DNA from 4 places in the Peribacillus sp. NPDC097895 genome. Region 1 is predicted to be linked to each of the others. Evidence: riboswitches for the same ligand, from Rfam matches in the RefSeq annotation. Region 1 holds a riboswitch; each other region holds the start of a gene.

Region 1 (4,282 bases):
TTTCCTGTCCCTTTATACCGTAATTCCAAAAAGTCACTTTTTGTTTGGAGTCAGGATTATTCAATTCATCCTCCAGCCCCTCTACATAGCCTTCCCCATCCTTATCACCTTTTCCATAGGTTAATGAATCTCCAAAAGCCATCACCCTTTGCATATCCTTCGACTCGGAAGCTTGAAATTTATACGCAACAAAACAAATACCTAGTACAATAATTAATAAACCTGCTATTTTTTTCATTTTTGTTTCTCCTTTGTATATTCAATATGAAGTATTTCATTTTTTAAATACCCAAAATTCTGCATTCTTAACAATAAAAAAAATTGTCAGATAAAGAGTAAAAAGTGTATGATAATATAAAACTTTCAATGGAATAGGTTTCGCTCACCTTTCCTTCATAATTCGTGAGCTGATGACTCTTTATTCCGGAAATTGAAAATATATGATAGATAGGAGTTTAAATGATGGACGAGTACATAGAGTTTAGGGAAGCAGAACGGTCGGATTTACCCAAAATTGTTGAAATATATAATTCCACAATTGCTTCAAGAATGGTTACTGCAGATACGGAACCCGTTTCCGTACAATCGAGGATTGAATGGTTTGAGAAACATAACTCAGAAAGTCGACCGCTGTATATCATTACTATAGAAGGAAAAACTGCAGGGTGGATGAGCTTTCAATCTTTCTATGGTCGGCCCGCCTATAATTCTACGGCGGAGATCAGCATTTATATTGATGATTATTTCCGGGGAAAAGGAATTGGACGAATTTCGATTCAAAAGGCAATAGAAGTGAGCCCAAAATTAGGGGTGAAGACTCTATTAGGTTTCATATTTGCTCACAATATACCTAGCCTGAAGCTTTTTTCAAAATTCGGTTTTGAAAAATGGGCAAACTTACCACAAGTTGCCGAACTGGATGGCATTGAACGGGACTTGGTCATTCTTGGTAAACGTATCGATATTTAAATATAATTATTTAAAAGCTATTGCCTTCGGCAGTAGTTTTTTTAGTTTAAACGCAGAAGTCTATTATGAAACTTGACCCCAAACGGCGAGTTTAAAAATGCCTATAAACATTCTGATGCGCGAAATATTCAGATTCTCTTTTCTTGGCTAATGCATTTAACAGGGTATCCAGTTCTTGACTTGCTTGAATAGTTAGAAAACTGGTAAACCCATAAATTGCTGCCAATTTAATCATTTCCTGTCTTTTCTCTTCTATTCTTTCAACAGTTACCTTTCGACAATGCATTCTATATACACCTCCCATTAATTCAATTTTTTTACACTTATCACTATAATGAAACTTATAGTTAAAATCAACCATTTTTAGGGATTTAATTGTGTTATTTTGTATGATAATTGTGACAAAAAGCCTACTTTTTTCTTAATATATGTATTTTTTGTGACATCCCTCTAAATAGACATAAATAAAAAAAGCATTCACCCCTTGTAACACTGCGAATGCTTTCAAATATCCCTTATCACAAGATAATCTATCGTTTACTAAGTCATCCATTCCGAAGGTGTCTCGTTATTAGGTCTATTTATAACAATTTTATATTCATCTTCCAGTACTTTTAACGGGGCATCATAAAGGTGCCTTTCATCCGAAGTTTTGTATACTCCATTTGCCAATAACTCTTCAATCAGCAATGCCTTCCTCTGTTCGATCCTCTTAATTAATTCTGCCATGTAAATGGCCCCTTTCTTATTCATCTTAGAGCCTGCTTCAAAATGTAACAGATTTCATTATCACCAAATTATATATACCATTTCTATTATGTCACTAAACGTTATTTCACAAAAATAAAAGCCCCTTCTAATTCAAGAAGAGGCTGCAGTGTCCGTACGGCTCTTCTTATCTTCCAAGCGTTAGCTTGTTGGATGTAGCACAGTTCCCAAAATGGGTCTGCTGCCGAGGTTTCGTTGGGCCAAGTCCCTCCACCTCTCTGGATAAGAATTCTATTTATATAATTTGATGTAGAGATGATTTTATCCCAATTATCAACAAAAGTCAATTGCCCAGTTTTCCCTTATTTCAAGGCTATATATGGTTTCCTCATGCAAATTTGGGTTGCATTTTCTTCGCTTTCTGATATGATGTCAGTAATTACATACAATTCACACCACTAGGGGAGTCTTTTTTAAGACTGAGATGGAATTTGTTCCGGACCCTTTGAACCTGAACCGGCTCATACCGGCGGAGGGAAGTGGATGATATCGTCCGTACACTGACTTTATCCATCTACCCCGTTCCGTTTTTTTAGGATCGGGTTTTTTTATTGGATTAAAACAAAAGGGACCATTCTAAAGGAGGATGAACAATGGAGAATACTAATTTAGGAACCTTCAGTGATAGACTTCACGAACGTGCAAAAGGAATTTGGAAAAGGAACCATTCACATCCTTTTGTCCAGGCAATTGGCAACGGCACTCTTCCTGAAAAGAAATTTGCCTATTACTTGAAGCAGGACTATATCTATCTCATGGATTATTCCAAGCTCTTTGCCTTAGGTGTCATTAAAGCTCATAATGTCGAAACCATGGCAAAGTTTGCGAGTATCTTGAATGAAACCCTTCAAGTGGAAATGGACATTCATCGGCAATATGCTTTGGAATTCGGTATAAGTTCAAAGGAATTAGAAAATACAGAACCAACTCCAACCACGCTAGCCTATACAGGTTACATGCTAAATGCCGCTCAGCATGGGACTTTAGCAGACCTGATCGCCTGTCTCCTACCATGTGCTTGGGATTATTATGAAATCGGTTTGAAATTAAAAGCACAAAATGGTGAAGCATTGGATAATAATCGTTATGCCGCTTGGATTAAATCCTATTCATCTCCTGAATTCGGCGAAGCACACAAGTGGCTAATTGGTTTGTTAGAAGAATTAATCGAAGGCATGCCTGAAAATGAACTTCTTAGATTAGAAAAGCACTTTTTGGTGACTTCCCGCTATGAATATTTATTTTGGGAAATGGTTCAAAACGAGCAGGATTGGCCACTGTAGGTCGTTGACATGATGATGAATCCAATCAAGAAAATGACGCTGACCGCCATGATCACGGCCATCACGACTCTAACCAGTTCCTTTATATACATCCCTGCCGGATTTGCAAAAATCTTTCCTATTCAGCATCTCGCAAATGTCATGACAGCCGTATTATTGGGACCTGCTTATGCTGTAACACAAGCTTTTTTAGTTTCCATCATTAGAAACATATCTGGTACCGGTTCAATTTTCGCCTTTCCGGGCAGCATGATCGGTGCACTTTTGGCTGCCGTTCTATATCGAAAAACACAAAGCTTAAATTTCGCTTGTTTAGGGGAAGTGATAGGAACCGGGATTCTTGGGTCCCTAGCTTGCTATCCACTGGCGGTTCTCATTTTGGGAGATAAAGCAGCCCTTTTTGGGTTTTTGCCAGCTTTTATGATTAGTTCATTTGCGGGTGCCATTTTAGCTTTCATATTACTGAAAATACTATTCAAAAATAATTATATGAAGGGGTTTTTTTATGAAAACAGCATTAACCATCGCAGGCTCTGACTCAGGGGGCGGTGCAGGAATACAAGCAGATTTAAAAACATTTTCTGCACATGGGGTTTTTGGCATGTCTGTCATTACAGCCGTAACGGCACAAAACACAATGGAAGTGCGTTCAGTTCAGGCTATCGAAACCGCTATCATCACAGATCAAATAGCAGCTATTTTTGAAGATATTCATGTAGATGCAGTAAAAATAGGCATGCTAGGCTCAAAAGAAATCGTGGAAACAGTCACTGCGTCTCTTAATACCTTCTTACCTGACATCGTTATCCTTGATCCTGTCATGATTTCCAAAAGCGGCCATCATTTGCTCGACGAAAAGGCTGTCACTGCTCTAAAAACCGAATTGCTTCCGCTTGCAACACTTGTAACCCCGAATGTACCTGAAGCGGAAGCTCTCACTGGCTTGTCGATTCGAACGAAACAAGATTTTTACAAAGCATGCATGTCCATACAAGAACTAGGGCCTAAAGCCGTTTTACTTAAAGGAGGCCATGCAGCTGGCAATCCAAACGATCTTTTTTATGATGGGACGAACTTCCACTGGATCGAGGGAGAACGCATTCACACAAAAAACACACATGGAACAGGTTGTACTCTATCTTCCGCCATTACATCCAACCTGGCAAATGGACTATCATTGGTAGAGTCGATTGAACTGGCCAAGGCCTATATTTCTGAAGCGATACGTAATAGCTTTTCAATCGGTAAGGGTCATGGACCTG
Region 2 (4,282 bases), 550 kb from region 1:
ATGGAACAGAAATGAGCTGTTTTGGCACCTTCAGCCGGTAGTGTTTCATCGTGATATTCAACCGCACGTTCAGGGTCGAGAGAAAGATTGAATTGATCTCTCCAACGAAACTCGAATCTGGCCTTCGAAAGGGCATCGTCTCTTTTTTGTGCATGCGGATGGCCTTTTGCAAGGTCAGCTGCATGTGCAGCAATTTTATAGGTAATGACCCCTACTCGAACATCCTCTTTATTCGGAAGTCCAAGATGCTCTTTCGGTGTCACATAACAGAGCATCGCCGTACCAAACCAACCAATCATGGCAGCACCGATCGCAGATGTAATATGATCATAGCCAGGAGCTATATCCGTTGTCAAAGGCCCAAGGGTATAGAACGGGGCTTCTTGACAGACCTCCAGCTGCTTATCCATGTTTTCCTTAATCAAATGCATCGGCACGTGCCCGGGTCCCTCCACCATGACTTGAACATCATGTTTCCAAGCAATCTTCGTCAGTTCCCCCAGTGTTTCCAATTCTGCAAATTGCGCCTCATCGTTTGCATCTGCAATCGATCCAGGACGAAGACCATCTCCTAATGAGAAAGAAACATCATATGCCTTCATGATTTCACAAATCTCTTCAAAATGAGTATAAAGGAAGCTTTCTTGGTGGTGGGCCAAACACCATTGAGCCATGATCGATCCCCCTCGGGAAACGATTCCCGTAACCCGCTTTGCCGTTAATGGGATATATCGCAATAACACTCCAGCATGTATGGTGAAGTAATCGACACCTTGCTCGGCCTGCTCGATTAAAGTATCCCGAAAAACTTCCCAATTTAAATCTTCCGCAACTCCATTCACTTTTTCCAATGCTTGATATATAGGAACGGTCCCAACTGGAACAGGCGAATTCCTGATAATCCATTCACGTGTTGTGTGAATATTCTTGCCGGTGGAAAGGTCCATTATGTTGTCGGCTCCCCATCGTGTAGCCCAAGTCATTTTCTCCACTTCATCTTCGATCGATGAACTAACAGCTGAATTTCCAATATTCGCATTTATTTTAACGTGAAAATTACGCCCGATGATCATAGGCTCACTTTCAGGATGGTTAATATTTGCCGGAATGATGGCCCGCCCGCTGGCTACCTCTTCTCTTACAAACTCAGGGGCAACATTTTCCCTGATTGAAATGAACTCCATTTCAGGGGTAATGATTCCTTTACGTGCATAATGGAGCTGGGTTACATTGTTTCCTTTCATTGCACGCAAAGGTTTCCTTTTCAATCCCGGAAAAATATCGGCATTGGATTGTGGCTCCACTTTTCTATAACCGTTATCTTCGGGTTTTATTTCACGTCCTTCATACTCTTCAATATCCTCACGTTCCAGGATCCAGTTGCGTCTAATCGGATCAAGACCTTTCTGAATATCAATCGGATATTCGGAATCCGTATAGGAACCGCTTGTGTCATAAACTCGTAAAGGTGGATTCTCCTCTTCACCGAATGCCCCTGTAGTCGGACTTAACTTAATTTCACGCATAGGCACTTTAATATCAGGTCTAGATCCCTCTACGTACACTTTTTTACTCCCTGCAAAACTGGACATAATTGAAACGTTCATGTCATTTACTGAATTACTCATCATGATTTCATTTCTCCTTTTTAAGTTTCATTTAAAAAGGACAAAATCCAATCCATTTCGCACGAAAAAGCCGGATCTCATAATTAAGACCCGGCTAACGTTAGTATGACTACAGAAATGACCAAATGAAATGTCATTGTTAAGTAGATTCTAACTTCCCCACGCTGGTATGAACCAGATCAGGTCCTGAGGGTTAAGAAGCTTTACGCGCTTCTCTCTCAGCCCAACTTATATTGGACACCCCTAGTCTGAATAATTTAATTGATTACAGGGTAACTATATATCACCCTTTTGATTCTGTAAATAATTGCAAAGGCCTATATATTTTAATGAATCCCTCCAAAATTTGTTACTTGGAGGGGACCCATCATTATTTTTCCAAACCTTCAAGGATGGGGAAAAGCTCCTCCAAATGCTTGATTTCATAGGTTGGAAGCACTTCATTCCGTTCCTTATCATGTCGATTTATCCAAACCGACTTTATGCCCACTCGTGATGCCCCAAGGATATCGGTCATTAAATTGTCGCCAACCATCAATACTTCATCCTTATCCAGCTCCATGATTTCCAAAGCATGCTCAAAGATGGATGCATCCGGTTTACCGCGTCCAAATGCTCCTGAAATGACGATTTGGTCGAAATAAGGAACGAGTTCTGGCGTAATTTCAAGTTTAGTATTTTGTAGTTCAGGCGAACCATTCGTCAGCAAAAGCAATTTGTAATTCCCTTTTAATTCATCTAACACACGGAATGATTCTTCATAGATAAATGGCTTTTTACGTCTCTCTGCAGGGAAACGTTCTGCCAGTTCAAGCCCAAATGCAGGGTCATTGATCCCTAATGCCTTCAAGCCTCTCGTCCACGCTTCTTTCCTATATGTCGGTACAATCCCTGCCATCTTCCGGAATTCATCATGATCATCTTGAAAATTCCCCCATAGTCCTTCAAATGGGTTGATTCCGATCATTTGAGTAAATGCATATGTATCGTAAGAAGAGTAAAGCTCACGCGCTTCTTTCCGAACCGCTTCTTCAAACTCATCGACATTTAAATCATATTTTTCCCTAGCCACTTCACATGTGGCTACAAAAGCCTCTTTCACACTTTTCTGATCCCAAAGCAATGTATCATCTAAGTCAAAAAAAACTGCCTTCACCAAAATGCACACCCTCTTCCCCTATTATTGAATTCGATAAAAATTACACTATTACAATAATAAACCACAACCATCGGAAAAAGAATAACTATTCGGAAAATGACTATATCTTTCTTAAGATCATTAAATGTTCAACGTGTACCAGACATACTTTTTTTGTCGGGATATCCTTGATTATCTTTCGAATACATACAGCCTTCCATTGCTGGCAATCTTGAATTTCGGACCGGCAAACCCCCGTCTTATCAGCTCTTTTCTCATATATACCATGAGTGCGGCATGACTCACGATCAGAACATCCCTTTCCCCCTTTGCAAAAATTTCGTCCAATGCTTTATTGATCCGTCGCTCAGCGATTTTAATTTCCGCTCTTGTCTGCTTGTTAATCAACGAGCAGGATCGAATCCAGATGGCCCAAAGGATGAACGGCAGCTTTACCTTTCCTTTAAGGGGGGGGGAAGGTATTTCCCGCAGTTCCTCCATCCGATGAACCGTGCCAGGGTAGATATGTTTTGCAGTCTTGACCGCTCTCGACATATCGCTGCAATAACATTCCTGCCATTCCTCAGCTCGTAATAAAGTCGTTCCGTAAATTATATCTGCTGCATCATAGTCCATGAACCATTGCTTCATATCATCCGCAGTCACGGATTTCCCTGTTGGGAATTCATGTGCCACCTTAAAATGACGTACCAAACCAATTTTCATATATTCTCCTTATTATCTTTTAAAATATTCGTTTCTTTTTCTTGTAAAACCCCTTAACAATATATTAACCTATGTAAAGCTATATAATAAATGCAAGTTGAAACCATTAAAAACCTTATTGAGCTCTCCTTGACATTGTGTATGGTTAAAGGTTCTCACAGATTGAGTCACTGCAAGCACTTGATTATGATAGGGAAAGATATCATGGGCAAGAGCATATGTAAAATGATCGAAAAAAGAGAAAGCATATCGCCTTCTCCTTTTATCGTTTAATCTATGAATTGGAGTTCTGTTATCGTACATCTTTTCCTGAATTTATATTTCCCGCTCAAATCACTGAATTGATAATCATTTAGGGATTTCCCCAGTTGATCCTTTAGTTTATCCACCGTGATGGATTCCTCAACTGTCTTTTTCCAATTTTCATTTCCCATTATCTCTTCGAACGGAATGGTAGTCAGGACTTCATCATATATCTGGATGCTTTGATCGATGCCGAAGCTGCCATAGATACTGCCATTTTCATCGGCAAAGATATGCTCTGATTCCAATTCTTCCACCAATACTTCCAGATATCCCTTTGCCTTAACAGGCTTGATGGCAATCTCCGCTTCTGCCTTTACAGGTCCCAATCTCTTATCGATGATCTCTATCGTCAATTTAACGTGAACGGGCGGATAACCAAACCCTTCACAAAGTTCTGCTGCCGAGTTATATACCATCTGAACATCCTCCTTTTGTCACTATCATTATATAATATAAATACTTCATCTGGGGGGCTGAACAAGCA
Region 3 (4,282 bases), on a different contig from region 1:
ATAGTCTTTAGTTTCAATCCAACTTGACGGAGATGATGTTGAATCCTCTCTTTCATTTCTTGCTTAGGAACAGAAAGATTCTCAAGGACGAAAGCAATTTCCTCATCGGCAAATGGCATGCAAAACTGACTATCAGGGTCTTGAAAAACATATCCCCATGAAGAAGGGCACTTCAATTCTTCCGCTTTCATCGGGACTTCGATGGAATTTGGTATCAATCCACTTAACACTTGTAAAAGTGTGGACTTTCCACATCCTGATGGTCCCAGCAATAGAACTTTTTCACCTCTATCAAACGAGACGGATAGGTCCTTGAATAGCAAGGACTCACCTCCGGGAAATTTCATTCTTAACTTCTCTACATGAACGATTCGTTCCATGGTCATCAACCTCTACTTTTGGTCCAGTTCTGCATAATCCTTACTGGAAACCGGACGTACAAGATTAGTTACTCCTGTTGCTTCCAGGACTTTAACTAGATAGTAAGCAGTCACACCGGCAAAGAAAATGGAGCCTATGAACCTCGCAATCATGAATAACAAGAGATTCCAAAGAGAGAGCGCACCTATTTCCCCATATGCAAAATCCATGAGAACTGATCCCAGGCAGGATGCTATCGCCGCTAATACAGCGACCGACATATTGAACTTTTTATATCTGAACGCCATGAAAACCAGTTCCGCGAACAATCCTTGTACAACTCCATATAAGAGTACGGTTAGCCCCCAAGGTGAACCTAGAAAGAATTCTCCGGAAGCTGCAGCAATCTCTGCCAGTAGCGCCACACCCGGTTTTCTCAAAACTAAAAAGGCAACGGGTCCAGCTATAAACCACATTCCATAAATAAGTTGATCTACATGTAATCCTAATGGTTTAACGGAATAATAAAGTGAACCCCAAACGATATAGACTATTCCAAATGCCACGGCAATCACGATCGTGACTAATATATCCGTTAATTTCAACCCTTTTTTCATTGTTTCAATCTCCTTTATACCTCTAATGTTTCCTTATGCACCGGCCATGTCTCTAGACGATAAGCCATTTCCCAAAATGAGTATTCATATTGGCTGCTAAGAATAAAATGCTCCTTCATTCTTACCCTATCTTCATCTGTTACTTTTTCAGCAATCTCATCAAGCCTTGCAATTTGTTCTTCGACCAAAGAGCGGAACCACTCTCCTCCGTAAGCCGCTATCCATTCTTGATATATCGGTTCTTCCGGTTTACACTCTTTCAGCTTTTCGCCGATTTCATAATACAGCCAATAACATGGCAAGATAGCTGAAATAACATCCCCTAAATGACCAGAATATGCCGCACGATACATATGGGAAGTGTAAGCATAAGCAGTCGGTGCAGGTTTGAAATTTTTCCTTTCTTCTTTTGTGATGCCTAATCTCTCAGAAAAATTTTCATGAAGCTTCAACTCCGCTTCATATGTTCCTTGTGCATGGCCGGCAAGCCTGCTTGTTGTATGTAAATCTGTAGCCTTGACTGCTCCTAAAGCTTGAACTCTGGCAAAATGTGATAAATAATAGGCATCTTGCTTGACATAAAAACGAAAACACTCCAATGGCAATGTGCCATCGCCTATTCCTGCAACAAATGGATGGTTAAAACTTGCTTCCCAAATATGATCGACTTCCTGACGGATTTCCTCTGAAAACTTCATCTTCTTTACCTCCAAATTTTATTTTTCCAATGAATGATACGGGAAAAAACCTCCTCTTTTTTGACAAATAAAAAACCACTTTCTTTGACGTAAAGAAAGTGGTTGTACTTGAAATAATACAGAAACGTATTGTTCCAGACCCCACTTCCCTACGCTGGTATAAACCAGATCAGGTTCTAAGGGTCTTAAAGTCATACTTTAATCTCAGCTTCTCAGGTAAAATAACTTTTACCAATAAAGCACCCCTAGTGGTACAAATTGTATATATAATTCATTTGCCTTTATATTAACACGATAAATCCAATTGTCAAACGTATTAGAAAAGTTTTCAAGCATTGATGTAGATTAATACTATATAGGATTAATAGCCTTTCAAGCTTGTATATCCCTCTAACCCTGCGATCTATGCTGGTTGGATTGATAAAAAAAGGTTGAGAAGTTTATTTCGTTATTTACTCGTGAATTCCGTTGATTTACTCGTGAGTTTGCGTGTTTTACTCGTGAATTCCGCTACCTATTAATTTATGCATTTGTTGTTGCTTTTAGTTTTATATTTTCCTCAATCTGTGGTTTATCATAGCTGCCATACTTCTCTTTCACAACCCGTAACGCCAAGGCCGCCATTATGCTCGGAACTGTGAAGGCCATAAATGCATTTTGTGGCGAATAGTTTGCAGCCAGCAATAAACCTATTAATGTAGGGGCAACAATCGCTCCAATTCTACCAAACGCCAAGGCCCAGCCTATCCCGGTGGTCCTTATCTCCCGTGGATAATACTCGGAAATATACGTATTGGCCAAATTCATCGTACCCACTGTACAGGCACCTCCAAAAGCGATTAAAATATATAATGCTACTTCATTTGAGGTTAATCCTAATATTACAAAGCATACCGTACCAATGGCACAGAGAATACAAGCACTCTACTATGGCCCATTTTCCCAACTAAGTACCCTCCAATTATCGATCCGCCAATTTGCCCTATCCCCAATATAAGATTGAAAGATAAACTGGATGTAAGGCCGTATCCGGACTGCTGCATGATTTTCGGTAACCATGTATTGAGTCCGTATTCCATAAGTAAACAATTAAAGGCAGCTACCCAAAACGCAAATGTACTAAGAGTACGCTTATCTTCAAAGAGTTTCTTGACTGGAAAGCCTTTTGCCCTTTCTTGGACCTTGGCAAACTCATAGTCGTCCGAGTCTTTATCGTCGCCCTCTGGATCAATGCGGTTCAGAATTCCGGCAAGCTTTTCCCCTTGTTTTCGAATAACATAATAGGAAAGAGATTCAGGAAATTGCTTCATGAAGAATGGCAGTGCCAGTAAGGGAAGCGCCACAATCCAATACAATACCCTCCAACTTATTTGTTCCATCACATACATTCCAATTAAAGAAGCAAGAATGCTCCCGATTGAATAACCACAGTACATTGTGGTTACAATGAGCACCTTATACTTTTTGGGTGAGTATTCCGCCATTAAGGAGATAACGTTTGGCATTAATCCTCCCATCCCCAAGGCTGCTATAAATCGCATGAACGAGAAAAAGGCAGGGTTTGGAGCGAAACTTGAAAGTAATGTAAACACACTGAATATACATATGCTAATGGCAAGTACTTTTTTTCTCCCTATTTTATCCGCCAGGGGTGCAAAAATGAGGGCACCTACCATCATTCCGAACAATGAATAACTGGCGTCAAGCTCCATTCCTCCATCATCAAAGGTAAACCTACTCCGTACATGGCTATATCAAATCCATCGAAGGTAATTGCGAACAAACACCACATAAAGACCATTAATTGCAAACGGCCAAATTTACTATTCCCCACCACTTCCAAAGCATGAACTTCACGCAATTATTTCCCTCCTCTTTGCGAATTTTTCACGATATAACATGTAATGTCAGTTTCACCAATTCACCGTAATCTGCTATAATTTCATCATTTTTCTGTATGGAAACGGCATCTGTAATCCCGCCTACTAAAACAATCATTCCAGCCTGAATGGAAAGTCCTTCACGGCTAATCATTTTTACAAGTTCCACAATGGAATGAATGGGATGATCGAGTACAGCTTCCCCACGACCCCTCTTTTGTATTTCACCATTTTGATAAAGGGTAACTTCTGCTTGAGCCCAATCCGTGTGATATGGTGAATAAGCTTAATTGCTAAGCAGAATTTTGGCTGAAGATGAGTTATCCGCTACTACATCTGTAAGTGTAAAGGAAAAATTTTTATAACGGCTGTCAATAACCTCTAAAGCAAGAAATACACATTCTACAGCCGGCCAGACATCTTTTGCCGTTATATTTGCACCTTTCAATTCTTCTTTGAACAAAAAAGCAAATTCAGGTTCCACTCTCGGATGAATGAATTCCCCAACTTTTAATACTGGTTAGTTAGTTCCATCGCAGATGTCAACCTGCCATAGATCGCTTCCTCTACCCCTACTTGCTGTTGTTTAGCTTTGCTCGTCAAGCCCATCTTCCACCCGATGAATTTGTTATCACCGGTGATTGTCTCATTTATGCTCAGCTTCTGAATTTCATAGGCTTGATTTACTGTGAGTTCAGGATTGGATAATGTAAGTTTATCCATTTCA
Region 4 (4,282 bases), on a different contig from region 1:
TCGTTACAGCCAATTGGGGAGTGTTCATCTGGGCCGTTAATTCAGGACGGATCCTTGACACGAGCCTAGGTTATTATATCAATCCGCTAGTCAGTGTATTATTGGGAGTGATTGTCTTAAAAGAAAAATTGAGCGGAGCCCAGATCTTTTCGTTCCTGCTTGCAGGAATCGGAGTCTTGATCCTTGGCATTCATTTCGGCACCATTCCTTGGGTCTCTCTCGTCTTGGCCATGACCTTTGGATTATATGGTTTGGCAAAAAAAATGATCAAGGCCGAATCAGCGATAGGGCTGACGCTCGAAACGATGATGGTAACGCCTCTGGCCCTGGGTTACCTCATATATTTGATGACGAAATCAGACATGCAATTCTTTACAGCGGGAAGCACAGGCTTGCTGTTGGTCGGCGGTGGGATTGTCACGGCTTTACCTCTTTTATATTTTGCGAAGGGGGCGGAGAAAATCCCGCTATCGATGCTTGGCATTTTTCAATATATCGCTCCGACCTTATCCTTATTGATCGGTGTATTCGTTTATCACGAGAGTTTTACCAAAGCACATCTTTTAGCCTTTTTGTTCATATGGTCAGCCTTGGCCGTTTATACGCTATCCATTACGAAATGGGGGCAGGCAAGTGCCCGCAGGTTTAAAGGTAAAAGGAATATTGGTGCTTGAATAAGAAAAAATGCTTGGGAGTTTTCTCCCCAAGCATTTTTTTATGCCGGTATTTAATAAAACGGTTTTACGGCATAGGGGAAATGCCAGGGTCATGAAAGGTACATATTCGAACCTATTTCAGAAACAATACAATTGGAAAGGCTGACAGGACTGTGATCGGGCTTTGCACGGGGAGTATTTTGTTGGAATTGTCTATAGTAGGAACTATCCAGAAAAATGATATGATCTGTCAGGAATGCTGATATGGTGGCGTACGGCTTTCTATTGCTATTCAATTCATCGATGATTCCCTGTGAATTGGTAATTCCGATCCCGTGGCCATAAAAGAGGTTAGTTCCTAATAATATGGCATTTTCACCTTGCCATTCAGGCTTTGCCTCATCGTGATCAGGGTTTTTGAAGTAAACGCAATCACCTGGTGAATAATCCCTTCCTTTGTGAACGATGAGAGCCATATTTTGTGGAGGGTGCCAGTCATATAAAAAAAGGTCTGAAAAAAGGTTGTCGAAATTCCTAGGGCCAATTAAATCCAAAATGGCCTTTAAAAAAGTGACGACCATTGCTGTCCCGCATTCGAAAGCATAAAGCCTTCCATTTATGAAAATGTCAACGAGTGCAGCATGAGGGAGAATCCCTGGCTGAAGGGTAAAGGTGCCATCCTTTGAAAGGCTCCAATATTGTTTATTGCTTCCCGATTCCTCAAGTGTGGAAAATTCTGCACCACTTTTATCCAACGCAATAGCTGCCGCAATGACTCGATTCCTCAGTTGTATCTCGAAATTAAACTCTCCAAAGTTCCGGTATTCAAAAACGTTAGAATCTTCCGCCAGTAATTGGACAATTTCAGGCGATTTAGCAGATGCTATTCCTGGTTGGATTTGACTGACATCTAACCATTTGTGATTAATCTTTATCATGATCATATCCACCTTTTGCTTATGAAATTAACGGTTTATAAAACCGGTAAACAAAAATGTCTACATGTAATGCTCATTATATGAATGCAAGCTTTAAATTGACTATTTGGAACGTTTCAGCTGCCGTTTCAGCCGAGAATGATCGGAATGAAAAGAGGCAGTATTTTTTTGCTTTCATTCCAAAAGATGTTTTGCTAGATAACCTAAACTGCTAGGAAACCTTTCCAATTAGAGAGAAGAAGCAAATTAGTATTCCCTTTTCGGCATGAATTGATATAATGAGAGAGAAAAGTTCATATGTGCGAGAAATGTAGGGGGGCCGGTATTGCTGGCTGAGATTGCGTCCTTTAGATGCTGACTCTTTGAACCTGATCTGGATGATGCCAGCGGAGGGAACATACATATTATTACTGACTTTCTGTTTTGTATGTTAACGTCCGAATTCATCTTCGGGCGTTTTTTGTTTTTTATTTGAAGAGAACCTGGCGCCCGTTATAGTTCCGGCATATCGATCTTATATAATGTGTAGGAGGATAAAGTCTTGAATAAATTTTTGCCACTGTTAGCTTCGTTGTTCCTTTTAGCTGGATGCGGTGCAGGCGGAACGAATGAAAAAGAGGAAGCATCTAAAAATGAAGACAATAAAGAATTAAAAAAAGTATCGGTCGTGCTCGATTGGACCCCGAATACAAACCATACAGGATTGTATGTAGCGAAGGAAAAAGGATATTTTAAAGAACAAGGACTGGATGTAGAAATTATCATGCCTGGTGAAGCTGGAGCTGATAAGCTTGTGGCTTCAGGGAAATCTGAATTTGGCGTAGGCTACCAGGAGGGCATCACGCAGGCTCGCGTACAGGGCGTGCCAATAGTTTCGCTAGCTGCCGTCATCCAGCATAATACCTCAGGTTTCGCTTCCCCTGAGGCAAAAAACATTAAAACTCCCAAGGATTTTGAAGGGAAAACGTATGGTGGCTGGGGTTCTCCAGTTGAAAAGGCCATTCTTGATTCACTCATGAAAAAAGATAATGCGGATGTAAATAAAGTGGATATTGTGAACACAGGGGACACAGATTTTTTCACTTCAGTTAAAAGGGATATAGATTTCGCCTGGATTTATTATGGGTGGACAGGTATCGAGGCCGAGTTGAGAAATGAAAAGCTGAATATGGTTTACTTAACCGAATACTCTGATAAGCTTGATTACTATACGCCTGTATTGACCACAAATGAAAAGATGATTAAAGAAGATCCTGAAACCGTTAAAGCATTCGTTCATGCAGCTTCGAAAGGGTACCAGTTTGCGATTAAGAATCCCGATGATGCAGCAGACATGTTAATTAAGGCTGCACCGGATCTTGATGCTAAACTAGTGAAGAAAAGCCAGGAGTGGCTTGCAACCAAGTATCAGGATGATGCTCCGCGTTGGGGTGAACAAAAGCTTGAAATTTGGAAGAATTACAGTGATTGGATGACTGAAAATAAGCTTCTCGAAGGTGATTTCGATCCTGAAAAGGCATTTACCAATGAATTTTTACCAAAATAGGAGGAAAAGAAATGGCCAATTCATTAATTAGTATACAAATTATCCCTAAAGGGGAAAATGTCATCCCTATGGTCGATGAAGCAATCAAGATCATTGATGAATCAGGTGTCAAGTATGAGGTTCACCCGCTTGAAACAACAATGGAAGGTGAGCTTTCCGAACTTTTCGCCGTGATAGAAAAAATGAATGTAAGAATGATTGAAATAGGATCGCCGAATGTCATTTCCCAAGTGAAAATATTATATCAGCCGAGCGGGATTACGATGGGTACGTTAACGGAGAAATATCGGGCATGATCGGAAGGAGAATTTGGAAGAAGGGGGCTCCCTTCTTTCTTTTATTATTGTTGCTGATAGTATGGGAATCAGTGACAGTCTTATTAAAAGTTGAAGAATGGTTGCTTCCTGCTCCATCAGCCATTTTGACTGAAGGAATTGAATCGTTTCACGATCTTTCGGGACACCTAATATCAACTACTGAGCTTGCGTTAAACGGTTTTTTTATAGGAAGCTGCATCGGCTTATTAATTGCGGCAATCTTACACCTGTTTCCTGGTGTAAAAGAGGCGGTTTATCCCCTGCTCATACTATCACAAAATATTCCAATCATAGTTTTGGCACCGCTATTAGTGATCTGGTTTGGTTTTGGAATGCTGCCAAAGCTAATAGTGATTTCTCTCGTGTGTTTTTTTCCTGTTGCCGTTGCTTCATTAGACGGTTTTCGCCAGACACCATATGAACTTAAGCATTATTTCAAGATGATGGGGGCGGGGAGAAACCAGTTATTTTGGAAGCTGGAGCTTCCTCATTCGATTCCGTCCATTTTCTCAGGCTTGAAAATTTCGGCAACATATAGTGTAATGGGTGCGGTTATTTCTGAATGGCTTGGAGCTAAATCGGGGATCGGCGTTTATATGACGCTAGCTTCCTCTGCATTCAGGACAGATCGGGTGTTTGTTTCTATTTTCATCATTATGGGAATGAGCCTTCTCTTTTTTGGAATCATTAACTTACTGGAGAAATACCTTGTTTCATGGAAGAGAAAGGAGGGTGAAAAGGATGAAACTGGAAATTAAAGATGTCTCCTATTCTTTCGGTGGTAAACAGAATATTTTAGAGAATATACATTTCCATGTAGGTGAT

What was found. A riboswitch is a leader RNA that binds a small molecule or an ion and turns the genes downstream of it on or off. The one in region 1 is predicted to bind thiamine pyrophosphate.
Region 2: another riboswitch for thiamine pyrophosphate. It lies ahead of thiC (phosphomethylpyrimidine synthase ThiC); the one in region 1 lies ahead of tenA (thiaminase II).
Region 3: another riboswitch for thiamine pyrophosphate. It lies ahead of tenA (thiaminase II); the one in region 1 lies ahead of tenA (thiaminase II).
Region 4: another riboswitch for thiamine pyrophosphate. It lies ahead of ACQKMH_RS02610 (ABC transporter substrate-binding protein); the one in region 1 lies ahead of tenA (thiaminase II).

What each region holds. Positions count from the first base shown of each region.
Region 1 is NZ_JBNNSH010000002.1:385,903-390,184, forward strand. It holds gene ACQKMH_RS13145 (SGNH/GDSL hydrolase family protein) at 1-238, opposite strand, end outside; gene ACQKMH_RS13150 (N-acetyltransferase family protein) at 463-969, shown strand; gene ACQKMH_RS13155 (aspartyl-phosphate phosphatase Spo0E family protein) at 1,061-1,255, opposite strand; gene ACQKMH_RS13160 (Fur-regulated basic protein FbpA) at 1,510-1,722, opposite strand; SAM riboswitch class I at 1,862-1,966, opposite strand; TPP riboswitch at 2,128-2,232, shown strand; gene tenA (thiaminase II) at 2,331-3,020, shown strand; gene thiW (energy coupling factor transporter S component ThiW) at 3,036-3,557, shown strand; gene thiD (bifunctional hydroxymethylpyrimidine kinase/phosphomethylpyrimidine kinase) at 3,526-4,282, shown strand, end outside.
Region 2 is NZ_JBNNSH010000002.1:940,202-944,483, forward strand. It holds gene thiC (phosphomethylpyrimidine synthase ThiC) at 1-1,631, opposite strand, end outside; TPP riboswitch at 1,768-1,883, opposite strand; gene ACQKMH_RS15915 (HAD family hydrolase) at 1,999-2,787, opposite strand; gene ACQKMH_RS15920 (histidine phosphatase family protein) at 2,959-3,492, opposite strand; gene ACQKMH_RS15925 (hypothetical protein) at 3,762-4,214, opposite strand.
Region 3 is NZ_JBNNSH010000001.1:2,298,706-2,302,987, forward strand. It holds gene ACQKMH_RS10985 (ABC transporter ATP-binding protein) at 1-380, opposite strand, end outside; gene ACQKMH_RS10990 (ECF transporter S component) at 393-977, opposite strand; gene tenA (thiaminase II) at 992-1,675, opposite strand; TPP riboswitch at 1,805-1,932, opposite strand; gene ACQKMH_RS11000 (MFS transporter) at 2,198-2,590, opposite strand; gene ACQKMH_RS11005 (MFS transporter) at 2,557-3,387, opposite strand; gene ACQKMH_RS11010 (hypothetical protein) at 3,351-3,536, opposite strand; gene ACQKMH_RS11015 (hypothetical protein) at 3,563-3,778, opposite strand; gene ACQKMH_RS11020 (hypothetical protein) at 3,842-4,039, opposite strand; gene ACQKMH_RS11025 (hypothetical protein) at 4,066-4,282, opposite strand, start outside.
Region 4 is NZ_JBNNSH010000001.1:558,746-563,027, forward strand. It holds gene rarD (EamA family transporter RarD) at 1-674, shown strand, start outside; gene ACQKMH_RS02605 (protein-glutamine gamma-glutamyltransferase) at 767-1,594, opposite strand; TPP riboswitch at 1,897-2,006, shown strand; gene ACQKMH_RS02610 (ABC transporter substrate-binding protein) at 2,136-3,140, shown strand; gene ACQKMH_RS02615 (thiamine-binding protein) at 3,152-3,436, shown strand; gene ACQKMH_RS02620 (ABC transporter permease) at 3,433-4,215, shown strand; gene ACQKMH_RS02625 (ABC transporter ATP-binding protein) at 4,199-4,282, shown strand, end outside.